Regions from separate parts of the Blastococcus carthaginiensis genome, predicted to be linked through region 2. Evidence: riboswitches for the same ligand, from Rfam matches in the RefSeq annotation. Region 2 holds a riboswitch; the other holds the start of a gene.

Region 1 (4,318 bases), on a different contig from region 2:
CGCGGGCGGCGAGCGCGGCCAGCGCCGAGGAGAGCGTGCACCCGGTGCCGTGCGTCGCCGTCGTGTCGATGCGGGGTCGCCGGCTCTCCGTGGTGGCGGTGGCGGTGGCGAGGACGTCGACGCTCTCGGGGCCGCCCAGGTGGCCGCCCTTCAGCAGCACGGCGCGGGGTCCGAGGGCCAGCAGCGCCCGCGCCTGCTCGTGCAGCGCGGCGACGTCGGCCGCCGGTGCGGCGTCCAGCAGCGCGGCGGCCTCCGGCACGTTGGGCGTGATGAGGTCGGCCACCGGCAGCAGCTCGGTGCGGACCGCGGCCACCGCGTCGTCGTCGATCAGCCGGTGGCCGCTGGTGGCCACCATCACCGGGTCGCAGACGACCGGGCCGGGGCGCCGCTCGGCCAGCACGGCGGCCACCGCCCGCACCACGTCCGCGCTGCCCAGCATGCCGAGCTTGGTGGCGTGCACCGCGACGTCGTCGAGCAGGGTGTGCAGCTGCTCGGTGACGAACTGCGCGGGCACGGGGTGGACGCCGGTGACGCCGCGGGTGCTCTGCGCGGTGAGTGCGGTGAGCACCGCCGTCCCGTAGGTGCCGAGGGCGCTGAAGGTCTTCAGGTCGGCCTGGACGCCCGCGCCGCCGCTGGGGTCGCTGCCGGCCACGGTGAGCGCGGTCGGCGTCATCGCGCAGCCACCGGGGTCAGCTCCGCGCGCAGCGCCGCCGCCGCGGCCCGCGGGTCGGCCGCCGTGCAGATCGCCGACACCACGCACACGCCGTCCACGCCCGTCGCGGCCACGTCGGCTGCCCGGGTGGCGTCGATGCCGCCGATTGCCACGGCGAGCAGCCCCGCGGCCCGCGCGGTGGCGGCCAGCTCCCGGACGGCGGCCAGGCCGAGCCCCGGACCCGCCTCGGGCTTGGTCGGCGTCGCCCACACCGGGCTCAGCCCCACGAGGTCGACGGTGCCGTCCGGGAGGCGGAGCGCGGCGGTGAGGTCGTCGGTGCTCTCCACGGAGAGGCCCACCAGCCGGTCGCGCCCGAGCGCCGCCCGCACCTCGGCGACCGGCAGGTCCTCCTGCCCGACGTGCACGCCCGAGGCGCCGGCCAGCAGAGCCACGTCCAGGGCGTCGTTCACCACCACCGCCACGTCCGGCCGGTCGGCGAGCGCGGCCTGGACCGAGCGGGTCAGCGCCAGCAGCTCCCGGCGGGAGGCCTCCTTGTCGCGCACCTGGACGGCGGTGACGCCACCGGCGACCGCGGCCCGCACGACGTCGGCCACCGGTCGCGGCCGGCACAGCTGCGTGTCGGTGACCAGGTAGAGCGTCGGGTCGAACGACGGGCGCATCAGGCGCTCCGCACGTCCGCGCCCGCGAGGTCGTCGGGGCCGACGGCGTCGAGGGCGTCGAGCCACGCCGCCGCGAAGGTGCCGGGTCCGGCGGCGGTCGCCGCGGCCCGCTCCGCGGCGAGGGCGACGTGCGCGTGCGCGGCCACCGCACCGGTCAGGGGGTCGCGGGTTGCGGCGACGTAGGCGGCGACCAGCGCCCCGAGCGCGCACCCGGCGCCGGTGGTGCGGGTGAGCAGCGGTGAGCCGCCGCCGACGCGGACGGTGCGCGCGCCGTCGGTGATCAGGTCCACCTCACCGCTGACGGCGACCACACCCCCGGTGCGCCCGGCGAGCCCCGCGGCGGCGGAGGCGGCGTCATCGGCGCCCGCGGTGCTGTCCACCCCGCGCCCACCGGAGCCGGCCCCGGTCAGCGCCATGATCTCGGAGGGGTTGCCCCGGACGACGGCGGGCGCGAGCGCCACCAGCTCGCCGGCCAGCGCCGTCCGGTAGGCCAGGCCGCCGACGGCCACCGGGTCGAGCACCCACGGGGTGCCGGCGGCCCCGGCCGATCGGGCGGCCAGCCGCATCGCCTCGGCGGTGCGCGCGTTGACCGTGCCGACGTTGACCAGGACGGCGGAGGCGATGGCGGCGAAGTCGCCGGCCTCCTGCGGTGCGTCGACCATCGCCGGGGCGGCGCCCACCGCGAGCAGCGCGTTGGCGGTGAGCGTCTGCACGACCGTGTTGGTCAGGCAGTGGACGAGCGGTGCGTGCTCACGCAGCGCCGTGCGGGCAGCGCGCAGGTCGACGACTTCCACAGCATCGGACATGCCGGTGACATCCCTTCGCCAGTGCGAACTGGAGCAGGTTCGGCGGGTGTGATCTCAGTCCCGGGCGGGACACCCCGTGCCACGTACGGGGCCGAACCTAGCGCAGCAGGCGGCCGGTGTCCCGCCGGGTGGGGGACGCTGGCCTACACGGGTGCGGATCCCCTAGGTTCCGGCGCGTGGCCGACCACCTCGCGCAGGTCAACGTCTCCCGGCTGCTCGCGCCGCTGGGCAGCCCGGTGCTGGCCGACTTCATGGCCGCCCTCGACGAGGTCAACGCCGAGGCCGACCGTGCACCGGGCTTCGTCTGGCGGCTGCAGACCGAGGACGGCAACGCCACCTCGGTGCAGGCCTTCGGGTGGGACGCCGCGGGCAGCCACGGCGTGATCGTGAACCTCACCGTCTGGCGCGACGTCGAGTCCCTGGCCGGCTACGTGTTCGGCGGCCGGCACGTGCAGGTCATGCGGCGGCGCCGGGAGTGCTTCCACCGCGCCGCGGAGGCCACCACGGCGCTCTGGTGGGTCCCTGCCGGCACCCTGCCCACGACCGACGACGCCGAGGCCCGCATCCGCCACCTGCGGGCGCACGGCCCCACGCCCGAGGCGTTCGCCTTCCGCACCCACTTCCCGCCGCTGGAGGACGTCCAGGCGCCGTCGTCGGACGACTGGCTCTGCCCCGCGTGAAGCTGCTGCTGACCTCTGCCGGCCTCTGCGATCCCTCCCTCGTGGCGGCCGCCGGGGAGCTGGTCGGCCGCCCGCTGTCCGGGCTCCGGGCCGCTGTCGTGCCCACGGCGGCCAACGTCATCGCGGGCGACAAGGGCTGGCTGATCGCCGACTACGTGAACCTGCAGCGCGCCGGGTTCGCCGAGGTCGACATCGTGGACGTCTCCGCGCTGGAGGCCGACATCTGGGGGCCCCGGCTGGAGGCGGCCGACGTCCTGGTGCTCACCGGTGGGGACACCACGCACCTGCTGCGGTGGCTGCGGCGTTCCGGGCTGGCCGACCGGCTGCCCGGGCTGCTCGCCTCGCGGCTGCTCGTCGGGATCAGCGCGGGGAGCATGGTGCTGGGCCCGGACCTCTGCCTGAGCGCCTCGGCGAAGCCGCAGCCGGAGGACTCCGTCGGCCTGGGCCTGGTGGACTTCCTGGTGCTGCCGCACCTGGGTTCGCCGTACTTCCCGAACGCCTCGGAGGAGGCGTTGCGGGCGGCCGCTCGCGACCTGGCGCACCCGGTGTTCGGGCTGGCCGACGGAACCGCGGTGGCCGTGGACGGTGACGGCATGACGATCGTCGGTGCGGGGGCGCACGTCCGGCTCGAGCCGGCCACGCCGCGATGACCGCTGCTCCCGGAACGGATCCCGCCGGGGGCGTGCGTCGCCGCCTGCCGACCCTGCTCGGCTGGGCGCTGTGCGTGGTCCTCGGGCTGGCGCTGGGCTGGCTGTGCCGCTTCCCGCTCATCAACACCTGGCTGACCGGGTGGGTGGTGGCCATGGAGGCCGGCTGGGCAGCGGTGGACCCGACCATGGTGGACGACGGGATCTCGATCTACTTCGTGTTCATCACCGGGCTGTGGTTGTTCTTCGCGGCCATCGCCGGGCCGCTGACGATGCTCGCCCGGCGCTGGGCCCGGCTGCCGGCACGTCCCTGGTGGTGGACGTCGGTGGCGCTGTGGCTCGTCCCCGCCGCGGTGCTGGACCTGCCGGCCCTGCTCGGCTGAGCACTGCCCGCGGGGACCGGCGCCCCTGGAGGTCGTGTGCAGGGAGGACCGGTCGGCTCCGTGGCCCACCGGCCGACGAGAGGGGATGGGGATGACCGGAGCGGGCGACGCGGACCCGGACGAGGTTCGGGCCTGGGTGGCGAGGACGTACGGCGGCCTCGCCGACCTGCTGGACGCCGAGCCGGGGACGTGGGACGGAGCATCGCTGTGCGCGGGCTGGCGGGCCCGGCACGTGGTGGCGCACGTGACCATGCCGGCGCGGCTGACCCCCGGGCAGTTCGGCGCCGAGCTGGCTGCCGCGGGTGGGGACTTCACCCTGGTCTCGGACACGGTGGCGGGCCGCGACGCCACCCTGCCGGCGGCCGAGCTCCTGGCGGGTGCTCGCCGTCCTCGATCACCTCGCCGCAGCGGATGGCGGGCTCTTCGGCCTCGATCTGACCGGTGTCCGCCTCGAGGCCACCGACGCCGGC
Region 2 (4,318 bases):
GCCGACGACCCGGCGCTGGTCGCCCGGGCGGCGGCCGAGGAGCGGGTGCTGCTGACGCAGGACCGCGGCCTGCTCATGCGCCGGGCGCTGCCGCACGGCGCGCTCGTGCGGGGCGGCCGGCCCGACGAGCAGCTGGACGACGTGCTCGACCGGTTCGCCGTCCCGCTGGCGCCGCTCACCCGCTGCACCGCCTGCGGCGCCGCTCTCCACCCGGTGCCGAAGGAGGAGGTCGCCGACCTGCTGGAGCCGGGCACCCGCCGCAGCTACGACGCGTTCTCCCGGTGCCCCGGCTGCGGGCGGGTGTACTGGCACGGCGCGCACGGCGCGCGCATCGACGCGCTGGTCGAGCGGGCCCGGCGCGGCGGCCGGGGCAGGCAAGCCTGACCTTGGCCCCGGAGGGCCACGGGTCGGCCCCGGCGTGACACGCGGGGCGGGCAGAGGAGGAGCGACCGCCCACCCCGGAACCGCCTGCGAGGCCGCCGTGTACCTGTCGAAGACCGAGGCCGCCGTCCTGCCCACGACGCTGCGCGCGCCCGCGCAGCGCACCCGGCGGACCGAACCGGGACGCCGGCGGCTGTGGTCGATGCTCGGCCCGGCCTTCGTCGCCGCCGTCGCCTACGTCGACCCCGGCAACTTCGCGACCAACTTCTCCGGCGGCGCCGCGTTCGGCTACACGCTGCTGTGGGTCATCGTCGCGGCGAACCTGATGGCGATGCTGATCCAGTCGCTGACCGCGAAGCTCGGGCTGGCCACCGGCCGCGACCTGGCCACGCTCTGCCGCGAGAACCTGCCCACGCCGGTCACCCGGGGGCTGTGGCTGCAGGCCGAGGCGGTCGCCATCGCCACCGACCTGGCCGAGATCGTCGGTGGCGCGGTGGCGCTGTACCTGCTGTTCGGGGTCCCGCTGCCGATCGGCGGCGTCATCACCGCCGTCGTCGCCTTCATCCTGCTGGCCGCGCAGTCGCGCGGGTACCGCCCGTTCGAGCGGGTCATCGCCGGCCTGCTGCTGGTCATCGGGATCGGGTTCGGCTACACCCTCCTCGGCTCCGGCGTCGACCCGGGCGGGCTCGCCGGGGGCATGGTGCCCTCCTTCGACGGCGCCGAGAGCGTCGTGCTCGCCACCGGGATCCTGGGTGCCACGGTGATGCCGCACGTGATCTACGTGCACTCCGCGCTCACCCCCGGCCGCTACGGCGACGCCGTCACCGCCGGCCGCACCCGGCAGGGCCGGGGCCGGCTCCTGCGGGCGCAGCGCATCGACATCGTCGTGGCCATGGGCCTGGCCGGGCTGGTCAACGCCGCGATGCTGGTCATCGCCGCGCAGCTGTTCACCGGCGACAGCGGCGTGGAAAGCCTCGAGGGCGTGCACGCCGGGCTCGGCGACCAGCTCGGCACCGGCGCCGCGCTCGCGTTCGCCCTCGCGCTGCTGGCCTCCGGCTTCGCCTCCTCGTCGGTGGGCACGCACGCCGGGCAGGTCGTGATGGCCGGGTTCCTCAAGCGGCACATCCCGGTGCTGACCCGCCGGCTGATCACCCTGGCCCCGGCCCTCGCCGTGCTCGTGCTGGGCGGGGACCCGACGACCGCGCTGGTGTGGTCGCAGGTCGTGCTCTCCTTCGGCATCCCGTTCGCCCTGGTGCCGCTGCTGTGGCTGACCAGCCGCCGCGACCTGATGGGCGGCTGGGTGAACCGCCGGACCACCACCGTGGCCGGGAGCGTCATCGCGGCCCTGATCATCGGCCTGAACGCCCACCTGCTGCTGGGGCTCCTCGGCTGAGGGCGGGGCTGGTCTACGCTCGGTGGCACAACTGAAGAAACCATCAACAGCAGGGGAGCGCTTCGGCGCTGAGAGTGCGGGACACCGCAGACCCTCGAACCTGATCCGGGTCATGCCGGCGCAGGGAGTCTGGAGGAAAGACATGGCCGAACCGGCCGTCCGCCCGTCGTCCGCCGCGAACACCGGGCAGCAGCGCCCCGCCGTCCGGTGGCGCACCGTCGACATCGTCGTCACCGCCGTCCTGGGCGTCGCCTTCGGCGTCGTCTTCTGGGCCTGGAACCTCGTCTTCGGCGTGCTCGCCGAGCCGCTGGACTTCTTCCCGCCGCTGTCGGCGGTCCTCAACGGCGTCTACCTGATGCCGGGCGTCGTCGCCGGGCTGCTGGTGCGCAAGCCCGGCGCCGCCACGTTCGCCTCCACGCTGGCCGCCGCGGTGAGCCTGCTGATGGGCTCGCCCTACGGCGGGATCATCGTCGTGTACGGCCTGGTCCAGGGGCTCGGCGGCGAACTCGGCTTCCTGCTCACCCGCTACCGCGGCTTCGGCTGGGGCACCGCCGTGCTGGCCGGCGTCACCGCCGGGCTGTCGACGGCGATCCTGGACAACTCGCTGTACTACAGCGAGCTGGGCTTCCTGACCTACCAGGTGCCCTACACCGTCTTCACCGTGCTCTCCAGCGTGGTGCTGGCCGGGGTCGTCGGCCTGCTGCTGGTGCGCGCGCTGGCCCGCACGGGGGCGCTCGGCGCCTTCGCCGCGGGTCGCGAGCGGGTCTGACCCTGCGGGTGCCCAGGCGCGGTACCCGGGACGCTCTGCCTCTGGTTCCTCCTGGGAGCAGAGGCAGAGCGTCCGGGACACCTGGTCCTGCCCGGGTCGTCGCGCGCGGGCTGGGAGTCCGGCACGCCTCGCGGCGGGCCTGGGCGCTCACCGGCGTCGACCTCGTCGTCGAGCCCGGGGAGCGGGTGCTGCTCACCGGCGCGTCGGGGGCGGGCAAGTCCACGCTGCTGGCCGCGCTCGCCGGGATCCTGGACGACGAGGGCACCGAGGTCGCCGGTGAGCTGACCGCCGGCGGCGCGCACCCGCGGGCCGCCCGCGACCGGCTCGGCCTGCTGGCTCAGGACCCCGACAGCCAGCTGGTCATGACCCGCGCCGGCGACGACGTCGCCTTCGGGCTGGAGAACGCCGGCCTGCCACCGGAGGAGATCTGGCCGCGGGTCGACGCGGCGCTGGCCGCCGTCGGTTTCCGGTACGGCCGCGACCGGGCGACGCAGGCGCTGTCCGGCGGGGAGAAGCAGCGGCTGGTGCTCGCCGGCGCGCTGGCCCGGCGGCCCGGGCTGCTGCTCCTCGACGAGCCCACCGCCCAGCTGGACCCCGACGGGGCGACGCTCGTCCGGGACGCGGTCGCCCGCGCCACCGCCGACCGCTCGGCCACCGTGCTCGTCGTCGACCACGACGCCGCCCCCTGGCTGCCGCTGGTCGACCGGGTGGTGGAGCTGGTCCCCGGTGGCCTGGTCGCCCACGACCCGGGCTGGCGACCGGTCCCGCGGACGGCGGGGCTGCGGCTCCCGCCCGCGGTGGACGGACCGGTCCTCCTCGCCGCCGAGGCGGCCGGCTACACCTACCGGGGCACCGCGCAGCCGGCGCTGGCGCCCACGGACCTGCAGCTGCACGCCGGCCGCGTCACCGCCGTCACCGGCCCCAACGGCACCGGGAAGTCCACGCTCGCGCTGCTGCTGGCCGGGTTGCGGGCACCCACCACCGGGCGGGTGGCCGCCGCGGCCGAGCTCGCCGGGGGCACGCGCCGGGACGAGCCGGCACCGCACCGCTGGCGCGCCGGGGAGCTGGTGAGCCGGATCGGCACGGTGTTCCAGCACCCGGAGCAGCAGTTCCTGACCGGCCGGCTGCGGGACGAGCTGGCCCTGGGGCCGCTGCGCTCGGGTGAGCACGCCGAGGCGGCCCGGCGCACCGCCGAGGAGCTGCTGGAGCGGCTCGGGCTGACCGCCTTCGCCGACGCCAACCCCTACACCCTCTCCGGCGGGCAGCAGCGCCGGCTCTCCGTGGCCACCGCCCTGGCGACCGCCCCGCGGGTGCTGGTGCTCGACGAACCCACGTTCGGCCAGGACGCCGGCACGTGGCGCGAGGTGGTGGCGCTCCTCGCCGAGCAGCGGGCCCGGGGGTGCGCGATCGCGGCGGTCACCCACGATGCCGACCTCGTGGCCGCGCTCGCCGACGCGCGGGTGGCGCTGGGATGACCGCCTCGCTCGCGCTCGGGCCCGCCCCCGACACCGCGTTGTCCCGCATCAACCCGGTGGCCCAGCTGACCGCGATGGCCGTCGTCACGCTCGTCCTGCTCACCAGCCTGGACGTGGTCACCCCGGCGGTCGTCGTGCTGTTCGAGCTCGCGTTGTTCCCCGCGGCCGGGCTCACCTCCCCCCGTGCCGTGTGGGTGCGCACCTGGCCGATGCTGTTCGGCGCCGCCAGCGTCGGGCTGGTCAACGTCTGGCTGGCCGAGGACGCCTCGCTGGTCACCGGCACCGGCCTCGCGCTGCGCG

The links. Region 2 has a riboswitch for thiamine pyrophosphate ahead of QOZ88_RS22340 (ECF transporter S component). Riboswitches for the same ligand answer to the same signal wherever they lie in the genome.
Region 1: another riboswitch for thiamine pyrophosphate. It lies ahead of thiM (hydroxyethylthiazole kinase); the one in region 2 lies ahead of QOZ88_RS22340 (ECF transporter S component).

Annotation. Positions count from the first base shown of each region.
Region 1 is NZ_JASNFN010000033.1:25,822-30,139, forward strand. It holds gene thiD (bifunctional hydroxymethylpyrimidine kinase/phosphomethylpyrimidine kinase) at 1-673, opposite strand, end outside; gene thiE (thiamine phosphate synthase) at 670-1,332, opposite strand; gene thiM (hydroxyethylthiazole kinase) at 1,332-2,138, opposite strand; TPP riboswitch at 2,132-2,225, opposite strand; gene QOZ88_RS19950 (DUF3291 domain-containing protein) at 2,315-2,818, shown strand; gene QOZ88_RS19955 (Type 1 glutamine amidotransferase-like domain-containing protein) at 2,815-3,468, shown strand; gene QOZ88_RS19960 (hypothetical protein) at 3,501-3,848, shown strand; partial or broken gene QOZ88_RS23230 (maleylpyruvate isomerase N-terminal domain-containing protein) at 3,940-4,245, shown strand; gene QOZ88_RS19965 (hypothetical protein) at 4,226-4,318, shown strand, end outside.
Region 2 is NZ_JASNFN010000046.1:9,899-14,216, forward strand. It holds gene QOZ88_RS22330 (Mut7-C RNAse domain-containing protein) at 1-384, shown strand, start outside; gene QOZ88_RS22335 (Nramp family divalent metal transporter) at 482-1,774, shown strand; TPP riboswitch at 1,816-1,919, shown strand; gene QOZ88_RS22340 (ECF transporter S component) at 1,917-2,543, shown strand; gene QOZ88_RS22345 (ABC transporter ATP-binding protein) at 2,654-4,018, shown strand; gene QOZ88_RS22350 (energy-coupling factor transporter transmembrane component T family protein) at 4,015-4,318, shown strand, end outside.